DNA from 3 places in the Pseudomonas savastanoi genome. Region 3 is predicted to be linked to each of the others. Evidence: riboswitches for the same ligand, from Rfam matches in the RefSeq annotation. Region 3 holds a riboswitch; each other region holds the start of a gene.

The links. Region 3 has a riboswitch for cobalamin ahead of cobW (cobalamin biosynthesis protein CobW). Riboswitches for the same ligand answer to the same signal wherever they lie in the genome.
Region 1: another riboswitch for cobalamin. It lies ahead of KP808_RS14870 (ABC transporter substrate-binding protein); the one in region 3 lies ahead of cobW (cobalamin biosynthesis protein CobW).
Region 2: another riboswitch for cobalamin. It lies ahead of cobO (cob(I)yrinic acid a,c-diamide adenosyltransferase); the one in region 3 lies ahead of cobW (cobalamin biosynthesis protein CobW).

The regions. Positions count from the first base shown of each region.
Region 1 covers NZ_CP076652.1:3,558,687-3,565,701, reverse strand. Annotated here, with positions in the region: gene KP808_RS14880 (ABC transporter ATP-binding protein) at 1-719, opposite strand, end outside; gene KP808_RS14875 (FecCD family ABC transporter permease) at 716-1,738, opposite strand; gene KP808_RS14870 (ABC transporter substrate-binding protein) at 1,735-2,748, opposite strand; cobalamin riboswitch at 2,879-3,078, opposite strand; gene KP808_RS14865 (FadR/GntR family transcriptional regulator) at 3,097-3,813, opposite strand; gene KP808_RS14860 (FadR/GntR family transcriptional regulator) at 3,922-4,656, shown strand; gene KP808_RS14855 (oligogalacturonate-specific porin KdgM family protein) at 5,330-6,052, opposite strand; gene KP808_RS14850 (ABC transporter ATP-binding protein) at 6,188-6,952, opposite strand; gene KP808_RS14845 (ABC transporter ATP-binding protein) at 6,963-7,015, opposite strand, start outside.
Region 2 covers NZ_CP076652.1:4,327,407-4,334,421, forward strand. Annotated here, with positions in the region: gene cobD (threonine-phosphate decarboxylase CobD) at 1-608, opposite strand, end outside; gene cbiB (adenosylcobinamide-phosphate synthase CbiB) at 601-1,509, opposite strand; gene bluB (5,6-dimethylbenzimidazole synthase) at 1,506-2,156, opposite strand; gene KP808_RS18310 (cobyrinate a,c-diamide synthase) at 2,153-3,448, opposite strand; gene cobO (cob(I)yrinic acid a,c-diamide adenosyltransferase) at 3,474-4,085, opposite strand; cobalamin riboswitch at 4,177-4,390, opposite strand; gene KP808_RS18320 (PQQ-dependent sugar dehydrogenase) at 4,510-5,838, shown strand; gene KP808_RS18325 (C40 family peptidase) at 6,847-7,015, opposite strand, start outside.
Region 3 covers NZ_CP076652.1:3,412,522-3,419,536, forward strand. Annotated here, with positions in the region: gene cobN (cobaltochelatase subunit CobN) at 1-564, opposite strand, end outside; gene cobW (cobalamin biosynthesis protein CobW) at 569-1,633, opposite strand; cobalamin riboswitch at 1,749-1,971, opposite strand; cobalamin riboswitch at 2,030-2,243, shown strand; gene KP808_RS14230 (CbtB domain-containing protein) at 2,340-2,528, shown strand; gene KP808_RS14235 (CbtA family protein) at 2,539-3,246, shown strand; gene KP808_RS14240 (cobalamin biosynthesis protein) at 3,224-3,673, shown strand; gene cobM (precorrin-4 C(11)-methyltransferase) at 3,706-4,455, shown strand; gene KP808_RS14250 (indolepyruvate ferredoxin oxidoreductase family protein) at 4,527-7,015, opposite strand, start outside.

The DNA of each region.
Region 1 (7,015 bases), 150 kb from region 3:
GTGCTCAGCAGGCGTTCCGGGGTCAGCACCTCGACCGGCGCACCCAGTGCGACCAGCCGGCCTTTCTCCATGACCGCCACGCGGTCGCAATCCAGCGCCTGATTCAGATCGTGCAGGGCTATCACAGTGGTTACCGGCAAAGCCCTGACCAGACCGAGAATGGTCAGTTGGTGCTGGATATCCAGGTGATTGGTCGGTTCGTCCAGCAGAAGGATCCTGGGTCGTTGCGCCAGCGCCCTGGCGATGTGCACGCGCTGCCGCTCGCCACCGGACAGGGTGTGCCAGGCACGTTTCTGCATATGCAGCATGTCCACATCCTGCAACGCCTGGCGAACGATTGCGTCATCGTTGGTACTCCACGGCTCGAGTGCCGACAGCCAGGGCGTGCGGCCCAGCTCGACGGCATCCAGAACCGTCACGGCATCGCTGGTTTCCGCTTGTTGTTCGACCACCGCCAGCAGGCGCGCTACGTCTCTGCGGCTCATTGTCTCAAGTGGTTGCCCGCCCAGTCTGACCGTACCGCAGACTGGTTTCTGAATACCGGCCAATAGTTTCAGCAGGGTGGATTTTCCTGAACCGTTAGGGCCGACCACGGCCAGTGTCTCGCCGGCTGCGATGCTCAAGTCGACGTCGCGCAGCAGCGCAGTGCCACGCACCGAATAACCCAGCCCCGTGCAGCCCAGCACCGGTGCGTTGGCCAGATGAGGAAAGGCGTTCATCGCGTGCTATTGCCCCGGATAAGAATCAAAGCGAAGACCGGTGCGCCGATCAGCGCGGTAATGACGCCAATCGGCAGCGCCTGACCCTTGATCAGTGTGCGCGAGAGGATGTCGGCAGCGATCAGGAACAGTGCGCCGCTCAATGCACTCAACGGCACCAGCCGTGCATGGCGCACACCGACCAGCATACGCACCGCGTGCGGGATCACCAGCCCGACAAAACCGATGGAGCCGACGATTGACACCATCACTGCGGTGACCAGGGCTGCGGTCGCGATCAGGATGATCTGCACGCGCCGCACGGCAATCCCCAGTGACGCCGCCGAGTCGCTGCCGAAGGTGAACGCGTCCAGCGCTCGCCGGTGCCAGAGGCACACCAGCAGACCGACCAGCACCGTCGGCACTGCCAGCCATACCGAGTGCCAGCGTACGCCGCTGAGGTTGCCCAGCAGCCAGAACATGATGCCGCGTGCCTGTTCGGAGCTGGCGGATTTGGTGATCAGAAACGAGGTCAGGGCATTGAACAGCTGTGAACCGGCGATCCCGGCCAGAATGATCTGTCCGGCTGCTGTGGTGCCTCGCGACGAATGCGCCAGCAGGGCGACCAGCGAAAACGCCGCCACGGCCCCGGCAAAAGCGCCTGCCGACATCGAAATAGCCCCCGCACCAAAGCCCAGAATGGCGACCAGCACCGCGCCGGTCGAGGCCCCGGCGGAAATTCCCAGCAGATACGGGTCTGCCAGCGGGTTGCGCAACAAGGATTGCAACACCACGCCACAGATCGCCAGCCCGGCCCCGCAGGCTGCCGCAACAATCGCGCGGGTCAGCCGGTAGTTCCAGACAATGCCTTCGTCGATAGGGTCGAGCACATAGCCGGCAGCCCAGAGTTTGTTGGCCAGCACCTGAAAAACCACCTTCAGGCTGATCGAGGTTTCGCCAATTGCTGCGCCGACCATGATCGCCAGCACCAGCACTGCCGAGACCCAGAGCACATGGCCCAGCGCTACCTGTAATCTCATTGTGCAGCGTTGAAACGGTTGGCGGCGTCAGCCAGTTCCTCGAACCCGGTAAACAGGCGCAGACCAGCCTGCATGCCTTCGGCGTCGATGATCACGATTCGGTCATGCTTGACTGCGTCCATGTTGCGCGTCACCGGGTCGCTCTTGAGGAATTCGATCTTTTTCAGGTAGTCGTCGGCCGGGAAGCGGCGGCGATCCATGCGTGCAATCACCAGAATGCTTGGATTGGCCTTGGCAATGGTCTCCCAGCCCACTGTCGGCCATTCTTCGTCGGACTTGACGATATTGCGCATGCCCAGGCTGTTGAGCATGAAGTCCGGGATGCCTTTGCGGCCTGCCACGAACGGGTCGCTGGCGAGATCGGAACTGGAAAACCAGAACAGCGCCGAGACGTCGTTCGCCTTGTTCTGTTTGACGTTGGCAATCGCGGCGCTCAAGCGGGCCTTGAGGTCGGCAACCAGCGTGTCACCGCGGTCCTGTACATCGAAAATCTGCGCCAGTTGCTCGATGCTCTTGTAGATGGTCTCGATGCGGAACGGCTCCAGGCGTGTGCCGTCGGCACCGACCAGATTATCTTTGCCTTCGCAATCGGACGGCAGAATGTAAGTGGGTATTTTCAGGTCATGGAACTGCTCGCGTGTGCCGACCACGCCCTGTTTGCCGACCATCCACTCCAGCTGCACCGCCACCAGTTCCGGACGTTTGCCAATCACCGCTTCAAAGCTTGGGTCGTTGTCGGCCAGACGTTCTACCTTATCGTTCTGCGCCTTGAAGCGTGGCAAAACGTTGTTGAACCACAGCGACGTGCCCACCAGCCGGTCGCCCAGGCCCAGTTCGTAGAGCATTTCAGTGCCGGCCTGACCAATGGTCACTGCCTTGGTCGGTGCATGCGCGAACGTCAGGGTCGAACCACAGTTTTCAAGCGTCAGCGGATACTGAGTGGGGGCGGCGAGGGTCAGGGTGGACAGCGTCAGGCTGGCGGCAAGTACGGCAAGGCGGGGCAGCGACATGAAATGCGGTCTCCGTTGGAGCAGGTGCCAAGGCGCAATGCACATCAGGAAACACATCCCCGGCAAATGACCGGGCACGACGGAAAATGCCGCCGCGTGCGGATGTCCTTCCCGGACACCCCGCCGGTTAGTGGGTTGAAGCAGGTCGGCAGGTCTCCTGACTGGCATGTCATCGCCGGGCTCCGGCCTTCCCGGAGCTGAATCCAGTGGCAGTCATGGAGCAGGCTCGATGCCTACAGTTGCGGGGGCAGTTTCGTTTTGGCCTTGTGCAGACAAAGCGTGCGAATTCCCTGTTAGTTCCTCTCGGAAACCGACGGGCGGCATGGTAAACGATAAGCGTTTTAGTGGCTAATCCTTTGCGCGCAGGCGCAGCAGACTGTTGATCAGATGCAGGCGCATCGCGGCTCGGGCGGCATCCCGATCCTGATGGACAATGGCGTCGAAGATGGTCTCCTGTTCGCGTTGCTGGATGCCCGGATCATCCTCTGCGTACAACGATGCGATATTGCCGAAGCCGCTGCGGGTACGAGGCAGGATGCTGCTGCCGAGCTGGCTCATCACGTCGGTAAAGAAGCTGTTGGCGGTGCACAGTGATATCTGCCGGTGAAACTCGAAGTCGGCCTTCATGGTGTCGTGTCCCAGGCGCGCGCAGCGATGCAGCTCATCGAGTGCCTGACGGATGGCATCCAGTTGCTCGGGCGTGCGGCGTTGAGCCGCCAGCGCGGCAGATTCCGGCTCGATGCTCAGGCGCAGCTCGATGATGGATACCGCGTCGCCGGGTGTGCCGATTGGCGGTTCAACCTGCTGGAAATTCCCTGGCTGCGCTGCATCGACCACGAAGGTGCCGATGCCATGCCGGGTTTCGACCAGACCTTCGGCTTGCAGACGCGACATCGCTTCACGAACCACGGTGCGGCTGACCCCGGTTTCACGGATGATCACCTGTTCGGTAGGAAGCTTTTCACCGCTCTGGATCTCGCCTTCGCGAATTCTGCGCGAAAACTCAGCGACCAGTTGCTGAGTCAGGCTGGAGCGACGGCCTTTTGATGTGGAAGGTTGTTCCATGGCGGGTGATCGGGTCCGTGTCGGGTGGCTGAGTATAACCGTACTCAAGGCGTGTTTTGTGTGGGGATCGCAGCCTATACTCGCGTATCGGACAGAACTGAGGCTGCAATGTCGGACAACGCGCTTTCCTCGCAAAAGAACCATCGACGCCTGGCAGAAACCCTGGTCGACCGCTTCGCCCAGCGCATGCGTGACGGTGTGCTGGTGCGCGGCGAGAAACTGCCTTCCGAGATCCACATCATGGAAGCCGAGGGTGTCAGCCGCACGGTGGTGCGCGATGCGCTGTCGCGGATGCAGGCCGCGGGGCTGGTGGAAACCCGGCATGGCGTCGGTACCTTTGTTCTCGACATGCCACCGCCTGAAGGTTTTTCGGTAGGGCCTGCGACCATCGCCACCTTGTCCGATGTGCTGAATCTGCTGGAGTTTCGCTTGAGCCTGGAAGTCGAGGCAGCAGGGCTGGCTGCGCAACGACGCAGCCCTGAGGCGTTGCTTGAGCTCAAGCGGGCGTTCGATGCGCTGCTCGAAGGTCCGCAGAAATCCGGAACCACCATCAATGCCGATTTTCAATTTCACCTCAAGATCGCCAAGGCGTCAGGCAATGCGTACCTGATCGATATCATGAAACATCTGGGCACCAAGCTGATTCCCCGCACGCGGATGAACTCGGCCTACACAGGGCAGAGCGATCGCAACGCCTACCTGGCCGGAATCAACACCGAACACCGGCAAATCTACAACGCCATCGCCGAAGGCAACGTCGACGCAGCGCGCTCGGCGATGTACCTGCACCTCAACGGCAGCCGCATGCGCCTGCGCCGCACTCAGGCGCTGTACAGCGACTGAGCGATTCAGGACCGGACGCGGAGTTTCTGCCAGACACCTATCGTTCCTCATGCTCCAGTGTGGTGATGCCTTGAGTGACGCTCCGCGGCACAAATCTGCGCCGCACCGCATGCTCTAAAGAGGACGCATAGCGTCCAGAACGGCATGCGACGCGGAGCGTCGCACGATAATCTGCGGAGTTTCTGCCAGACACCTCTCGTTCCTTACGCTCCAGCGTAGGAATGCCTTGGGTGACGCTCCGCGTCACAAATCTGCGCCGCACCGCATGCTCTAAAGAGGACGCAGAGCGTCCAGAACGGCATGCGACGCGGAGCGTCGCACGATAATCCGCGGAGTTTCTGCCAGACACCTCTCGTTCCTTACGCTCCAGCGTAGGAATGCCTTGGGTGACGCTCCGCGTCACAAATCTGCGTCGCACCGCATGCTCTAAAGAGGACGCAGAGCGTCCAGAGCTGCATGTCGACGCGGAGCGTCGCACGATAATCCGCGGAGTTTCTGCCAGACACCTCTCGTTCCTTACGCTCCAGCGTAGGAATGCCTTGGGTGACGCTCCGCGTCACAAATCTGCGCCGCACCCATGCTCTAAAGAGGACGCAGAGCGTCCAGAACGGCATGCGACGCGGAGCGTCTCACGATGGTGAGATTATCGCTCCTCATGCTCCAGTGGGATGCGCTACAGGAAGTTGTACTGCACGCCCACGCGCAATCTCAGCTGGCGCTTGTCATCTTCGGAATCGACCTTGATGTCGCCCACTTCAAAGAATGGCACCCAGTGCTTGTCCCATTTGTATTTGAAGGCCGCGTTCTGTTCGTAGTCGGTCTTGCCGTTGTCATAGCGAATGTAGTCGGCATCGAAGTAGGTGAACTGATACTCGTACGCCCACGGGCCTTTGCTGGCGTAGTTGACCCAGACGTCGTAACGATTGATCGACTGATCGTCCATCTGGTTGTCAGGCATTTCGTGGTTGACCTTGTCCCTGTCCAGCTTGATCGAGTCGTAGCGATAGCGGCCTGACACGCTCAACTGATCGTTTACTTTGTAACCCAGCTTCAGGCCCATTTTATAAGCCGTCGATTTCTCGATGCTTTCCAGTGCAAACGAAGGCGTCAGCAGCCATTTGTCGTCGAGCCGGTATTGATAGCTGACCGTCAATTCGTGGCCGTTGCCGACGGTGTTGTCGAACGCTACGTCCTGGCGGTCGCCTGCGGTCTTGTATTTGAGTTCACCTTCGAAGCCCCAGCCGCTGTCCAGCCGGCTGCCGAATTTGACCCGGTCGGCATGCATGCGTGTGCTTTCTGCATATTGGTGACGGTAGTTGATGTACGCGCTGTCGGCATGCGCCCAGGCGCCAGGGAACAGAGCAGTCAGAGAGATCAGTGCGAGTGATTTTTTCATTTTTTTATTCTTGTTTGATGGCTGTTTTGGGTGTGTTGAGGCAAATCGCAGGCAGCCGGATCCCTTGGCCGAGAGGGCCGGGAATCACAGTGTCAGCAGGGTTACGGGTTCAGCGGTCGTGAGCCCGGCGGCGGCTCATCCCGTCGGGCGCAGGTCCATGTCGCGGCTGGCCTGAATCAGCAGTCGCGAATACTCGTGCCGAGCCTGGTTGTTGATCAACTGGCTGCTGTCGAGGGTTTCCAGCACCTGGCCTTGCTGCATGACCGCAACCCGGTCACACAAGTGCGCGACTACACCGAGGTCGTGGGTCACCATGAGGTAGGTCAGGCCTTGCTGATGACGCAAGTCGGCCAGCAGGTTGAGAATTTCGGCCTGCACCGAAACGTCCAGTGCCGAGGTGGGTTCGTCGAGCAGCAGCACACGTGGTTCGAGAATCAGCGCTCTTGCAATAGCGACCCGCTGGCGCTGGCCGCCGGACAGCTGATGCGGGTAACGGAAACGAAAGCTTTCGTTGAGACCGACCTTGTTCAGCACTTCACAGACGCGACGGTCGCGGTCACCGATCCGGTGGATGCTTAATGGCTCCTTGAGCGCCGCGTCGATGGTGTGGCGCGGATGCAGCGAGGCATAGGGGTCCTGAAAGACCATCTGCACGGTGCGGTAGTGACTGGCATCGAGCTTGCGCTGTACGGTCTGGCCGGCCACGCTCAGTGCGCCGCTCCAGTGATGATATTGTCCTGCCAGGCAGCGCAGCACGGTGGTCTTGCCCGAGCCGGACTCGCCGACCAGGCCGAACGACTGGCCTTGCTCGACCTGCAGGTTGACGTCACGCAGCACCTGATTCAGCGCTGGGCCAGTGCCGAAGCTCAGGTTCAGTGAATCGACTGTGATCATTGCCATGGGAGCATTCTCAGTGAGTGAGCCAAAGGGGATCGCGTTGCAGAACCGGCAGGCTGGCACGCG
Region 2 (7,015 bases), 910 kb from region 3:
AAACCGAGCCTGACACCGGCCAGGCCAAAAAACTTGCCGAACGAGCGCAGCACAATCAGCCCGGTGCGCCACGTCTCGGCAGCCAGGCTCAGGCCCGGCGTGTTATCCATGAACGCTTCATCGACGACCAGCCAGCCACCGCGCTCGGCCAGTCGTGCATGCCACTCCAGCAGGCGTTCGGCGCTCAGGTGCAGACCGGTCGGATTGTTCGGATTGACCACCACCAGCACATCAAGAGTGTCGAGAAAGTATTCGACCTCCTGCTCGCCTACCTCGCGGACCACGAAGCCGTTCTTGCGCCATGCATGTGCATGCTCGGCGTAGCATGGCGACAGCACGCCAACCCGACCTCCGCTGCGTACCCGCGGCAACGCTTGAATCGCGGCCTGCGAGCCGGACACCGGCAATAAGCGAGGCACGCCGTAATAACGGCAGGCCGCTGCTTCCAGGCCATCATCGGTCTCGGGCAAACGCGCCCAGGCGTGCATCGGGATCTGCGGCACAGGCCACGACCAGGGTGCAATGCCCGTGGACAGGTCCAGCCAGTCGGCCAGTTCGATACCGTAATGCTGCGCTGCGGCGCGCAACCGACCGCCGTGCTCAAGCATAGAATTCAGCTACCACGCATATGACCAGCAACCACAACCAGACGCCGCGCTGCACCAATTGCCAGCCGCGATCAATGGAATCCGCATCGGCAGGCGCACCTTCACCCAGTTGCGGACGCTGATGCAGCTCGCCGTGATAGATCGCCGCCCCGCCCAGTTCGACACCCAACGCGCCTGCTCCAGCGGCCATCACCGGACCGGCATTCGGACTGTCCCAGGTCGGAGCCTGCGTGCGCCAGCAACGCAGCGCCAATCGGGTCTTGCCCAGCAACGCGTAAGTCAATGCCACAAGGCGTGCAGGAAGGTAGTTGAGCAGATCGTCGATCTTTGCCGCAGCCCAGCCGAAACGCTCGAAGCGCTCGTTACGGTAGCCCCACATGGCGTCCAGCGTGTTGCTCAGCCGGTACAGCACCACGCCGGGCGCACCGGCCACGACAAACCAGAACAGCGCGGCGAACACCGCATCACTGCCGTTCTCCAGCACTGACTCGGTCGCCGCGCGAGCCACTTCGGTGGCATCCAGTTCGCTGGTCTGGCGACTGACCAGATAACCGACCCGCTGGCGTGCCTCGACCAGATCGTCACTGCGCAGCGCTTGCGCCACCGGCTGAACATGCTCGCCCAGGCTGCGCATGCCCAGCGCGCAATAAAGCGCCAGAACCTCGACCAGCCAGCCAATACCGGGCAGCCAGCTCAGTAGCGTGGCCAGCAGCGTCAGCGGCACAACGGTGATGACCCAGGCGGTGACGCCGTGACTGCGCCAGCCACGGCCGCCACTATTGAAACGCTGCTCGACCCGGCTGGCGAAGTTGCCGAACGCCACCAGCGGATGCCATCGTTTTGGCTCACCGAGCAGCGCGTCCAGCGCCACACCGGCGACGCTCAACAGCGCCACACTCATTGACTCACTCCCCATTGATTCTCATACAGCAACTCATGCAGCGGACGCGCCTGCGCCCAGCCTTCCATGACCAGCATGGGCGCAGGATAAAATTCCTTGACCGGCCCCAGGCAAATGATCGCCAGCGGCTTGGCGCCGTCAGGCATGCCCAGCAGTTCGGCCAGCGCCTCCGGGTCGAACAGCGACACCCAGCCCATGCCAAGCCCCTCGGCACGCGACGCCAGCCACAGGTTCTGGATGGCGCAGGACAACGAGGCCATATCCATTTCCGGCAAGGTACGGCGGCCGAAAATGTGCTGTTCACGGCCTTCCATCAGTGCGGCGACCAGCACCTCGGCGCAGTCGTTGATGCCTTCGACCTTGAGCTTCATGAACTCGTCGGTGCGCTCACCCAACGCCTGGGCAGTGCGGATACGCTCTTCTTCTACCTGCGCCTGCATTTTTCCGCGCAACGCCGGATCGCTGATGCGAATGAAGCGCCACGGCTGCATCAGCCCGACACTGGGTGCCTGGTGTGCGGCTTCCAGCAAGCGCGCCAGCAACTCGGGCGCCACCGTGCCGCCGACGAAGTGGCGCATGTCGCGACGCTCGGCGATGGCCCGGTACACCGCAGCCCGCTCTTCAGGGCTGAACGCTTGTTCGGTCATGGTTTGAACAGCGCCGCAATCGCCTGAGGGCAGGAAGGGAAATAGAAATGCACGTAGGACGCGGTCAGACGACCCAGGCGATAGACTGCCTCTGCGCCACGCCCGCCGTTGGGGCTGACGCCACGGGCAATCGGCTGCAACTCGGTGCTGGTCAGCGAATGGTGGTACGTGTGGCCGTGCAGCGTGCCCTCGGGCAATTCAACCGCTTGCAAGGCCAGCGCCGCCAGACGCTTCTGCATGACCGCCTCACCGGACAGCAAGCCGACCAGTTCGGCGCGCACACCCTCCACATCGGTCAGCGCTTCGAGTAAATAAAGCATGCCGCCGCACTCGGCCAGAATCGGCTTGCCAGCAATATGGTGCGCCCTGATCGACGCCTGCATCGTCAGGTTTTCCGCCAGCGCAACGTGATGCAGCTCCGGATAGCCACCCGGCAGGTACAGGCTGTCGGCGTCGGGAAGCTCGCGGTCATGAATCGGCGAAAAGAAACTCAGCTCTGCGCCCATGTTTCGCAGCAGTTCCAGGCTTGCGCCGTACAGAAAGGCAAAGGCCTCGTCGCGGGCAATGGCGATGCGCACACCGCGGAGCAACGGCTCGACCTGAACCGGGTCAGGCGCGGTGAAGGTTATGGCTGGCGGCAAGGCCACTTCGCAGGTGCTGGCCAGCGCGGCGGCAGCCATGTCCAGCCGCACGTCCAGATCGTTGAGCTCACTGGCCTGGACCAGCCCCAGATGGCGGCTGGGCAATTCGAAACCGACTTCCCGGGACAGTGCGCCATACCAGCGCAGGCCTTCGGTCAGGCTGTTCTCCAGCAACTGCGCGTGGCGTACCGTGCCAACTCGATTGGCCAGCACGCCGGCAAACGGCAGATCCGGCTGATAACGCGCCAGCCCGAGCGCCAGCGCGCCAAACGTCTGCGCCATCGCCGTGCCGTCGATCACCCCCAACACCGGTACGCCAAAGTGGCGGGCCAGGTCGGCGCTGGACGGTGTACCGTCGAACAGCCCCATGACCCCTTCGATCAGGATCAGGTCTGCCTCATCTGCGGCTTCCCACAACAGGCGACGGCTTTCGTCGGCACCGACCATCCACATGTCCAGCTGGTAGACCGGTGCGCCGCTGGCCCGCTCGAGAATCATCGGGTCGAGAAAATCCGGCCCGCACTTGAACACCCGAACCTTGCGGCCCTGATTGCGGTGCAAACGTGCCAGTGCCGCGGTGACGGTGGTCTTGCCTTGCCCGGAGGCAGGCGCGGCGATCAAAACCGCCGGGCAATCGCGCGGAGCTCTCATTGCAGTGCGCTCAATGATGAAGGGTTCAAAGCTCGATACCTTTCTGCGCCCGGATACCGGCCTGAAACGCATGCTTGACCACGCCGATATCGGAAACCGTATCAGCCAGGTCGATCAATTCGGGTTTGGCTCCGCGGCCGGTCACCAGCACATGCTGCATCGGCGGGCGGGCCTGCAGATCACTCAGCACCTGTTCAAGGTCGAGGTAGCCATGCTTGAGGGCAATGTTCAGTTCGTCGAGCACCACCAGACCAATGGCCGGGTCGCGAAGCATTTCCCGAGACACGGCCCAGGCGGCTTCGGCAGCGGCAATGTCACGCTGGCGATCCTGGGTTTCCCAGGTGAAGCCCTCGCCCATCACGTGATAGCGCACCTGCTCGGGGAAACGGCGGAAAAACATTTCTTCGCCAGTGCTGTTGCGGCCCTTGATGAACTGCACCACGCCGCACTGCATGTCGTGGCCCATGGCCCTGGCAAGCATGCCGAATGCCGAGCTGCTCTTGCCTTTGCCGTTGCCGGTCAAGACCAGCAGCAGGCCGCACTCGTTGGGTGAGCTGGCAATGCGCTCGTCCATCACGGCTTTCTTGCGCAGCATGCGCGCCAGATGGCGTTCGTCGCGTTCGGGGGATTCGTTCATCCGGGTTCTCCGCTCGTGGCAGTCGACAACAGACGGAAGGACAGCACTGGACAGCACGGCAACGCCCTGCACAGAGCATCACCCTCCGTGATGCCATTGAGTGGTTCAGGCCGGTCTCCGGGCTCATGAGCGGGTTACCCCGGCTGCGCGCCTTCCCATGTCGAAACACAGTGGCGTCAGGCACAGCCTTGACTCATTTACCGTTGCGGGGGCAGCGCCGGGATCGGATCGATTGATCCACACCGGCTTCCCTGTTTCACCCTGCCAATCAAGGATTGCAGAGCACCTGAAACAAACCGCGAAGGGTAGAGGGTTGGGCTGGGAGCGTCAATCGACACCGACGCTGTGAAACGTGATTGAACCCAGACGGTTCGCAGTGCCTCTATCAATTATCGGACCACGCCCTTGTTTATGGAGATTCACCATGTTCAGACTCAGACCCCACTACGCAGTGTTGCTTCTGGTTGCCGGTGGCCTTGCTGCCTGCGGCGAGTCTTCGACCCTGCAAGTCTCGGATGGAACAGGCCCCTCGCCCAAACTGCCGGAGCCCAACAAGACGCTGATCCCGACCGTCAACATCGCCCCCGCCGTAGGTTGGGAAAAAGGCGCAAAACCGGTCGCCGCGCCGGGCACACAGGTGGCAGCGTTCGCCGAAAACCTGGACCACCCGCGCTGGCTGTATGTATTGCCCAATGGCGACGTGCTGGTGGCGGAAACCAATTCGCCGGCCAAACCGGATGATTCCAAGGGTATTCGTGGCTGGGTAATGGAAAAAGTCATGGGCCGCGCCGGTGCGGGCGTGCCAAGCGCCAACCGCATTACTCTGCTGCGTGACGTGGACAAGGACGGCGTCGCGGAGACCCGCACCGTGTTCCTGCAAAACCTCAATTCGCCGTTTGGCATGACCCTAGTGGGCAACAAGCTGTATGTCGCCGACACCGACCGCCTGATCAGCTTCCCGTATGAAGCGGGTCAGACCTCGATCAGCGCGCAGCCGACCAAAGTGGTCGACCTGCCGGGCGGCACGCTCAACCATCACTGGACCAAAAACGTCATCGCCAGCAAGGATGGCAGCAAGCTGTACGTCACAGTGGGCTCCAACAGCAACGTGGCCGAGAACGGCATGGACAAGGAAGAAGGTCGTGCAGCCATCTGGGAAGTGGACGCTGCCACCGGCAATCACCGCATTTTCGCCTCCGGCCTTCGCAACCCCAACGGCATGGACTGGGAGCCCAAAACCGGCAAGCTGTGGACAGCGGTCAACGAGCGTGACGAAATCGGCAGCGACCTGGTGCCTGACTACGTGACCTCGGTGCAGGATGGCGCTTTCTACGGCTGGCCCTACAGCTACTACGGCCAGCATGTCGACGAGCGCGTCAAACCGCAGAACCCGGCACTGGTCGCCAAGGCCATCGCACCGGATTACGCAGTCGGCCCGCACACGGCCTCGCTGGGCCTGGTATTCGCCGATGGCAAGACACTGGCGGCACCGTTCAACGAAGGTCTGTTCATTGGCCAGCACGGCTCATGGAACCGCAAACCGCACAGCGGCTATAAAGTGGTGTTCGTGCCCTTCAGCGGCGGCAAGCCCAACGGCGCTCCGGTCGATGTGCTGACCGGTTTCCTCAACAAAGACGAAAAAGCCATGGGCCGCCCGGTTGGCGTGGTCAATGATCAGCGCGGCGGCTTGCTGGTGGCAGATGATGTCGGCAACAAGATCTGGCGCGTGACCTCGGCCAAGGCAGCTCAATAACGCCGAGCGTAGAGGTTTGACGCGGATCGTCGGACGTTAGTTGAGTTATCGTTCCGCACGCTCCAGCGTGGTAATGCAGTTCTCGACGCTCCGCGTCGCAAGAGGACGCGGAGCGTCCGGAACGGCATGCGACGCAGAGCGCCGTACGGTAGTTGAGATTATCGTTCCCTACGCTCCAGCGTGGGAATGCAGTTCTCGACGCTCCGCGTCGCAAGAGGACGCAGAGCGTCCGGAACGGCATGCGACGCGGAGCGTCGCACGATAATTGCGATGATCGTGCCGCACGTCCGGAACGGCATGTCGACGCGGAGCGCCTTACGGTAGTTGAGATTATCGTTCCCTACGCTCCAGCGTGGGAATGCAGTTCTCGACGCTCTGCGTCGCAAGAGGACGCAGAGCGTCCGGAAAGGCATGCGACGCAGAGCGTCGCACGATAGGCGCGATGATCGTGCCGCACGTCCGGAACGGCATGCGACGCAGAGGGTCGTACGTTAGTTGAGATGATCGTTCCCTACGCTCCAGCGTGGGAATGCAGTTCTCGACGCTCTGCGTCGCAAGAGGACGCAGAGCGTCCGGAACGGCATGCGACGCGGAGCGCCGCACGATAATTGCGATGATCGTGCCGCACGTCCGGATCGATATGTCGACGCAGAGGGTCGTACGTTAGTTGAGATGATCGTTCCCTACGCTCCAGCGTGGGAATGCAGTTCTCGACGCTCTGCGTCGCAAGAGGACGCGGAGCGTCCGGAACGGCATGCGACGCGGAGCGTCGCACGATAATTGCGATGATCGTTCCGCACGTCCGGAACGGCATGTCGACGCAGAGCGCCGTACGGCAGTTGAGATGATCGTTCCCTACGCTCCAGCGTGGGAATGCAGTTCTCGACGCTCTGCGTCGCACGATAGGCGCGATGATCGTTCCGCACGTCCGGAACGGCATGCGACGCGGAGCGCCGCACGATAGGTTTTGTGCTGCAGGTTCCAGGCAGACCGCTGGCAGGCGAAGCGCTACGGCCGAATCTGCGCCAGATTTGCTGGTTGAATGACGCGCTTGGCGTTGAGGTAGGCTTTTTGCCAGTAAGGCTTGTCGAGGCTGTCGAGCTTGACCGTGCCGCCGCTGGCCGGGGCATGCACGAAGCGGCCTTCGCCGACGTAGATGCCCGCGTGGGACACCTGC
Region 3 (7,015 bases):
GAGCTGCGCACTTGCCAGTCGAGGGTGGTAAATGGCTGTGCGTGGCAACGGTTGGGGCTCGGTCCAGGAATAGTCCCGGTCCAGCCAGCGACTGGCCATGCAACGATACATTTCCAGCGCATTCTGCAAGCCGCCCTGACGCAGAAACTGCCATAGCCGGTCGCGTTCTGCGGCAGGCACCGTGCTCAGGTCGCTCAGTTCAGGATCAGGGCGGTCATCACCAGGCACCAGAATGACCTGAACCCCGCGCGCCGCCAGCTCCATCAGCCGCTCGACGCCGTAACGCCAGTAACCGATGCCACCGTGCAGGGAAATCAGAATGACTTTGGCGTGGCGCAGCACCTCATCGACATACAAGTCGACAGAGGCGTGATTCTGTACCTGCATCGGGTTGGCCAGACGCAGGCTCGGGTAGTCGTCAGGGAGCTGCCGGGCAGCTTCGGCCAGCAGCGCCAGGCTGGAGTCTCCGCTACAGAGAATCACCAGCTCGGCCGGGGTCTGGCCCAGATCGGCAATGCTGTCGTCGGGTACGAAACCGCCGGGCTGGGTTCTCAGTAAATGCATGGGGTCAGCCGACAACTGCAGCGTTGAGCTGCGCTTGCAGGGCCACGGCATCCAGCTCCTGACCAATCAGCACCAGATGCGTGGCGCGCTCTTCGTCGGCGCGCCAGGCGCGGTCGAAGTGCTTGTCAAAACGCGTACCCACACCCTGGATCAGCAGGCGCATCGGCTTGCCGGGAATGGCCGCGAAGCCTTTCACGCGCAGAATGCCGTGCTGCACGACCAGTTGATTCAGTGCGTCTAGCAGCACCTTTTCATCGGCCTGAGGCAATTTCAGGGAAATAGAATCGAAAGCATCGTGATCGTGGTCATCATGATCGTCATCGTCGTGATGATCATGATGGGTCTTGCGACCATCGATGTGCAGCTCGGACTCGGCGCCAACACCCAGCAGCACGCTGATCGGCAGACGACCGCTGCTGGCTTCAATCACCTTGACGGCTGGCGGCAGTTCTTCGGCAACTTCGGCACGCACCGCTGCAAGACCTTCGGCGTCGATCATGTCGGCCTTGTTGAGGATCACCAGATCGGCGCTGGCCAGTTGATCAGCGAACAGCTCGTGCAGAGGCGACTCATGGTCCAGATTCGGGTCGAGTTTGCGCTGCGCATCGACCTGATCCGGGAACGCAGCAAACGTACCGGCCAGTACCGCAGGGCTGTCGACGACAGTGATCACCGCATCGACCGTGCAGGCGTTGCGAATTTCCGGCCACTGAAAAGCCTGAACCAGCGGCTTGGGCAATGCCAGCCCGGAGGTTTCGATCAGGATGTGGTCCAGATCGCCACGACGCGCGACCAGTTCGCGCATGACCGGGAAGAATTCTTCCTGCACCGTGCAGCACAGGCAGCCGTTGGCCAACTCATATACCCGGCCGTTGGCCTCTTCTTCGGTGCAACCGATGGTGCACTGCTTGAGGATTTCTCCGTCGATGCCCAGCTCACCGAATTCATTGACGATGACCGCGATGCGCCGCCCTTCGGCGTTGTCGAGCATGTGCCGCAACAGGGTGGTTTTGCCCGAGCCGAGGAAGCCGGTGACGATGGTGACGGGAAGCTTGGCCAGTGTTTTCATCAGGTGCCCTTTGGCAATGCGGCGGGCAAACAGGACGAGAACCGCGTGCCTGGCACACGGATCGGATCGCCACCGGATCACCCCGCCCGGTTGTAGTGAGAATTCGCAGGCTTTTTGGTCAGCCCGGTTCGAGGCAGGTCTCCTGGCTCACGGCGGCATGGGGCAGGCAATGAAGACCGCTCCGACACGCATTCATCGCGCCTTCCCGCCGCAGCAGTGGCTGTGCAATGAACCTCACCGTTTACAGTTGCGGGGGCAGCTGCGGCGTGTACCGCATTCCCGTCTTAGCTCCATGTGTAACGCTTTACGCATGGAGAACCTCGAGCCGGCAAGGCTACGCAGTGACCGCAGACAGGTCAATCGTTCAGATTGACGATCCCCCGCCGCCCATGCTCTCCTGTACGCCTTGTTTCGGGTGCCCCTCACGGGGTGAAACGGGAAACCGGTGCGCTCACGCTGTCGAGCAAGTCCGGTGCTGCCCCCGCAACGGTAAGCGAGAGAAGGTCTGATCCACTGTGCCACGGCATGGGAAGGTGACCTTGCAGGCCTTGAACGTACGACGTTTGAGCCCCTCGCGAGCCCGGAGACCGGCCCGACATCGTTGCAATGACAAACCCGCGGTGGGCGGGCGCAGTTGAAACCTCTGGCGTCTGCCGGCAGGTTCCTTCGCGCGTGGCCCGCTTGCCAATCATCAAGAGGGATCGCCATGTCGACCATCAGCAGCAGCAGCCACGCCGCCGCCACCAGCTCCACCCGCACTCAACGCCTGACAGCCGCCATCAGCGCTGCGCTGCTGGGTGCCTGTCTGGTGTACTTCGCCGGTTTCTCGCACATCGCGGCCGTACACAACGCCGCACACGATACCCGTCACAGCGCTGCCTTTCCTTGCCATTAAGGACTCCACAATGTTCAAGCGAATCGCACAAACTGCCGGGTTCACGGGCCTGCTTGCGGCCCTGCTGCTGACCGTGCTGCAAAGCTTCTGGGTGGTGCCACTGATCCAGCAGGCCGAAACCTACGAGAACGCAACTGCCGAACAGGCCCATGAGCATGCCGACGGCGCTGATGCCGAGCACAGTCATGCGCATGACCAAGCGGCCTGGGAACCTGAAAACGGCTGGCAACGTGTGCTGTCCACCACGGGCGGCAATCTGGTGGTCGCGGTAGGCTTCGCCCTGATGCTTGCCGGGCTTTACACCCTGCGCGCGCCGGGTCGCACAGTGCAAGGCGTATGGTGGGGGCTGGCCGGTTTCGCGGTTTTTGTGCTCGCGCCAACGCTTGGCCTGCCGCCTGAATTGCCAGGCACTGCTGCCGCCGAACTGAGTCAGCGTCAGGCCTGGTGGATAGGTACGGCCGCATCGACTGCCGCCGGGCTGGCCTTGCTGGTATTTGGTCAGAACTGGCTGCTCAAAGTGCTGGGCGTGGCGATTCTGGTCGTTCCTCACGTGATCGGCGCACCACAGCCGCTGGTCCATCAGAGCATGGCACCCGAAGCTCTGGAATCGCAATTCATGCTTGCCTCACTATTGACCAACGCGCTGTTCTGGGTCGCGATGGGGCTGATCAGTGCCTGGCTGTTCCGCAGAAACGATGCCGACCTGCATCAGGCCTGATTTTCCGACCGTTCAGCCCGGCTCGTCACTGGTGGCCGGGCTGGGCTGTCGCCGCGGTTGCTCTGCAGCGACGTTGCGCGAGCTGATCGAGAACAGCCTTCGCGTGATTGACCTGGAGATTGCCAGCGTCACTGCGCTGGCATGTATCGATCTGAAAGACCAGGAACCGGGCCTGCTTGAACTGGCCGGGCAACTGGCAGTGCCGCTGGTGTTCTTCAACGCCGCGCAACTGGTCGCGTGGGAGCTGCACCTCACCCATCGTTCTGCGCAGGTCTTCCAGACCACCGGCTGTCACGGTGTCGCCGAAGGTTCGGCACTGGCGCTGGCCGCGCAACTGGGAGACGGCACCGCCACCCTGCTGATCGAACGGCAGAAAAGCGCCCACGCCACATTTGCCTTGGCAATCAGCCCTGCGCACAGCGGATAATCTCCCCGCGCTCATCCATTCCGGAGAATTCATTGACTGTCTATTTCATCGGTGCCGGCCCTGGTGATCCCGAGCTGATCACCGTCAAGGGGCAACGCCTGATTCGCACATGCCCAGTCATTATCTATGCAGGCTCACTGGTGCCGCTCGCCGTGCTGGAGGGTCATCAGGCCGTGCAGGTGACCAACAGCGCCGAGCTGCATCTGGAGCAGATCATTGAACTGATAAAGGCCGCGCATGCGCAAGGCCAGGACGTTGCTCGCGTGCATTCCGGCGACCCGAGCCTGTATGGCGCCATCGGCGAGCAGATCCGCCATCTGCGGGAACTGAATATTCCATTCGAAATCATTCCCGGCGTCACCGCGACCGCTGCCTGCGCTGCGCTGCTGGGCGTCGAGCTGACCCTGCCGGATGTTTCGCAAAGCGTGATTCTGACTCGCTATGCCGACAAGACCTCAATGCCCAGCGGCGAGGAGCTGGCCAGTCTGGCCAGCCACCGGGCAACCATGGCGATTCATCTGGGGGTGAACAACCTGCAGCGGATTGTCGACGAGCTCGTTCCACATTACGGAGCCGATTGCCCGGTTGCCGTGGTGCACCGTGCCAGTTGGCCGGATCAGGACTGGGCAGTTGGCACACTGGCGGATATTCAAGACAAAGTGCAGGCCAAAGGCTTTCGCCGCACGGCATTGATTCTGGTCGGACGTGTGCTTGCCGACGACACCTTCAGCGAGTCCTCGCTGTACCGCGCCGGGCATGCACACCTGTTCAGACCGAGCTGATATTGGCGAAGGCGATACTCCGGGCGCAGAACACAGCGGATCTGCCCCGGTCGCTGCGAAGCATCTCCCCGTCAGGCAGCCGCCTCATACAACTTCGGCGCAACCACTTCGCCACTTTCCAGACTCTTGCGCAGAATGTCGGCCTGCAATGCAGCCGCTTTCATGGCGCTCTCCTTGATATAGCCATAGCCACGAATTCGCTCCGGCAGACGTGCCAGGTTCAAGGCGGTATGGCGGTTCTGTGCTTGCAGGTGCTGAAGAATCAGCTCGATGTCACGCACGTAACCGTCAATCAGATCCCTCTCCTGTTTGCGCTCAAGGCTGTGACCGAACGGATCGAGCGCTGTGCCACGGAGGAACTTGAATTTTGCCAGTACGTTGAACGCGCGCAGCATCCAGGGGCCGAAACTGCGTTTGCGCGGCAGGCCGTTGTGCGGATCGCGTTTTGCCAGCCATGACGGTGCCAAGTGGAATTCCAGTCGATAATCGCCTTCAAACTGCGCTTCCAACTGACGGGTGAACTCGCCGTTGCTGTACAGCCGCGCTACTTCGTACTCGTCCTTATAGGCCAGCAATTTGAAGTAGTTGAACGCAACCGCCTCAGAGAGCATCGGCTGCTGACCGGGGAACACCCGTGATTCGGTATCGCGCACACGTTGCACCAGCTCCACATAGCGCTTGGCATAGGCGCCGTTCTGATACGCCTTCAAGGTTTCGACATTGCTCTGAATACGCTGATCCAGGTCCATTGGCTGCGGCTCGCTGACCTTCTGCTGCGGATTGACGAAGGCTTCGACCGCCGCAGGATCATGGGCGGTACGACGGCCCCAGAGAAACGCCTGCTGGTTGAGATTGACTGCCACCCCGTTGAGTTCGATCGCCTTTTCGATGGCCGCCGAGGTCAGCGGAATCAGGCCTAGCTGAAACGCGTAACCGAGCATGAACAGGTTACTGGCGATGCTGTCACCCATCAGCCGGGTGGCCAGCGATGTGGCTTCGACAAAGTGGGTTTTCGCAGCGCCGACCGCCTCGATGATGGTCTGCTTCATGGCCTCGGCCGGAAACACCGCATCCGGGTTGCGCGTGAACTCGGCGGTCGGCGTTTGCTGGCTGTTGACCACTGCGTGGGAAATCTTGCTGTCGAGCTTGGCGATTGCATCCGGACCGGCAGCCACCAGTAAGTCACAGCCGAGCAGCAGATGCGCCTCGCCGGCTGCGATACGCACCGCGAACAAGTCCTGCTGGCGCGCTGCAATACGGATATGGCTGACCACCGGGCCGAACTTCTGTGCCAAACCGGCCTGATCCAGCACGCTGCAGCCCTTGCCTTCCAGATTAGCGGCATAACCCAGCATTGCACCGACGGTGGTCACGCCTGTGCCGCCAACCCCCGGCAACAGAATATTGAACGGCCGCTCCAGCGACGGCAGTACTGGTTCGGGCAAGCGAGCGAACGCCTCGACCTGCGTGGGCAATGCAGGCTTGCGCAGCTTGCCGCCATGCACGGTGACGAAGCTTGGGCAGAAACCTTCGACGCAGCTGAAATCCTTGTTGCAGGCGCTCTGATCGATTTCGCGCTTGCGGCCCTGCGCCGTTTCCTTGGGCAGCACGGACAGGCAACCGGATTTGACCCCGCAGTCGCCGCAGCCCTCACATACGGCCGGGTTGATCAACGCACGCTTTTCCAGATCAGGCATGGTGCCGCGTTTGCGACGGCGACGCTTTTCAGTCGCACAGGTCTGGTCGTAGATGATCACCGATACGCCTTTGAACTCACGCAGCTCGCGCTGCACGCTGTCCAGATCACGCCGATGATGGAAGGTGGTAATCGGCGCGAAATCCTGTCGGCTCGGGTACTTGTCCGGCTCGTCGGAGACCAGTGCGATGCGCTGCACGCCCTCGTTGAACACCTGGCGGCTCAGTTGATCGACGCGCAGCACGCCATCGATTGGCTGGCCACCGGTCATGGCAACGGCATCGTTGTAGAGGATCTTGTAGGTGATATTAACCTTGGAGGCCACGGCTGCACGCAGCGCCAGATGCCCGGAATGAAAGTAAGTACCGTCGCCCAGATTCTGGAAGACGTGAGGTGTTTCGGTGAACGGTGCCTGACCGATCCAGGTCACGCCCTCGCCGCCCATCTGGGTGAACGTATCGGTTTCCCGATCCATCCAGATGGTCATGTAATGGCAGCCGATCCCGGCCAGGGCGCGACTGCCCTCCGGAACCCGTGTCGAGGTGTTATGCGGGCAGCCGGAGCAGAAATGCGGAGTGCGCTGGGTGGTGAACAGCGGCGCCTGAAGCGCCTGTTCCTTGTCGCTGAGAAACTGCAGACGTGCCTCGATCTGCGGGCTGCTGTAGAACGGCGCAAGACGCTTGGCGATGACCCTGGCGATCATTGCCGGGGTCAGCTCGCTGAGGTTCGGCAGCAGTGAGCGGCCCTGTTCATCGAACTCACCGACCACCACCGGGCGGCGGTCCACGGGCCAGTTGTAGAGCTGCCCGGTCAGTTGATCTTCGATGACACTGCGTTTTTCCTCGACCACCAGAATTTCATCCA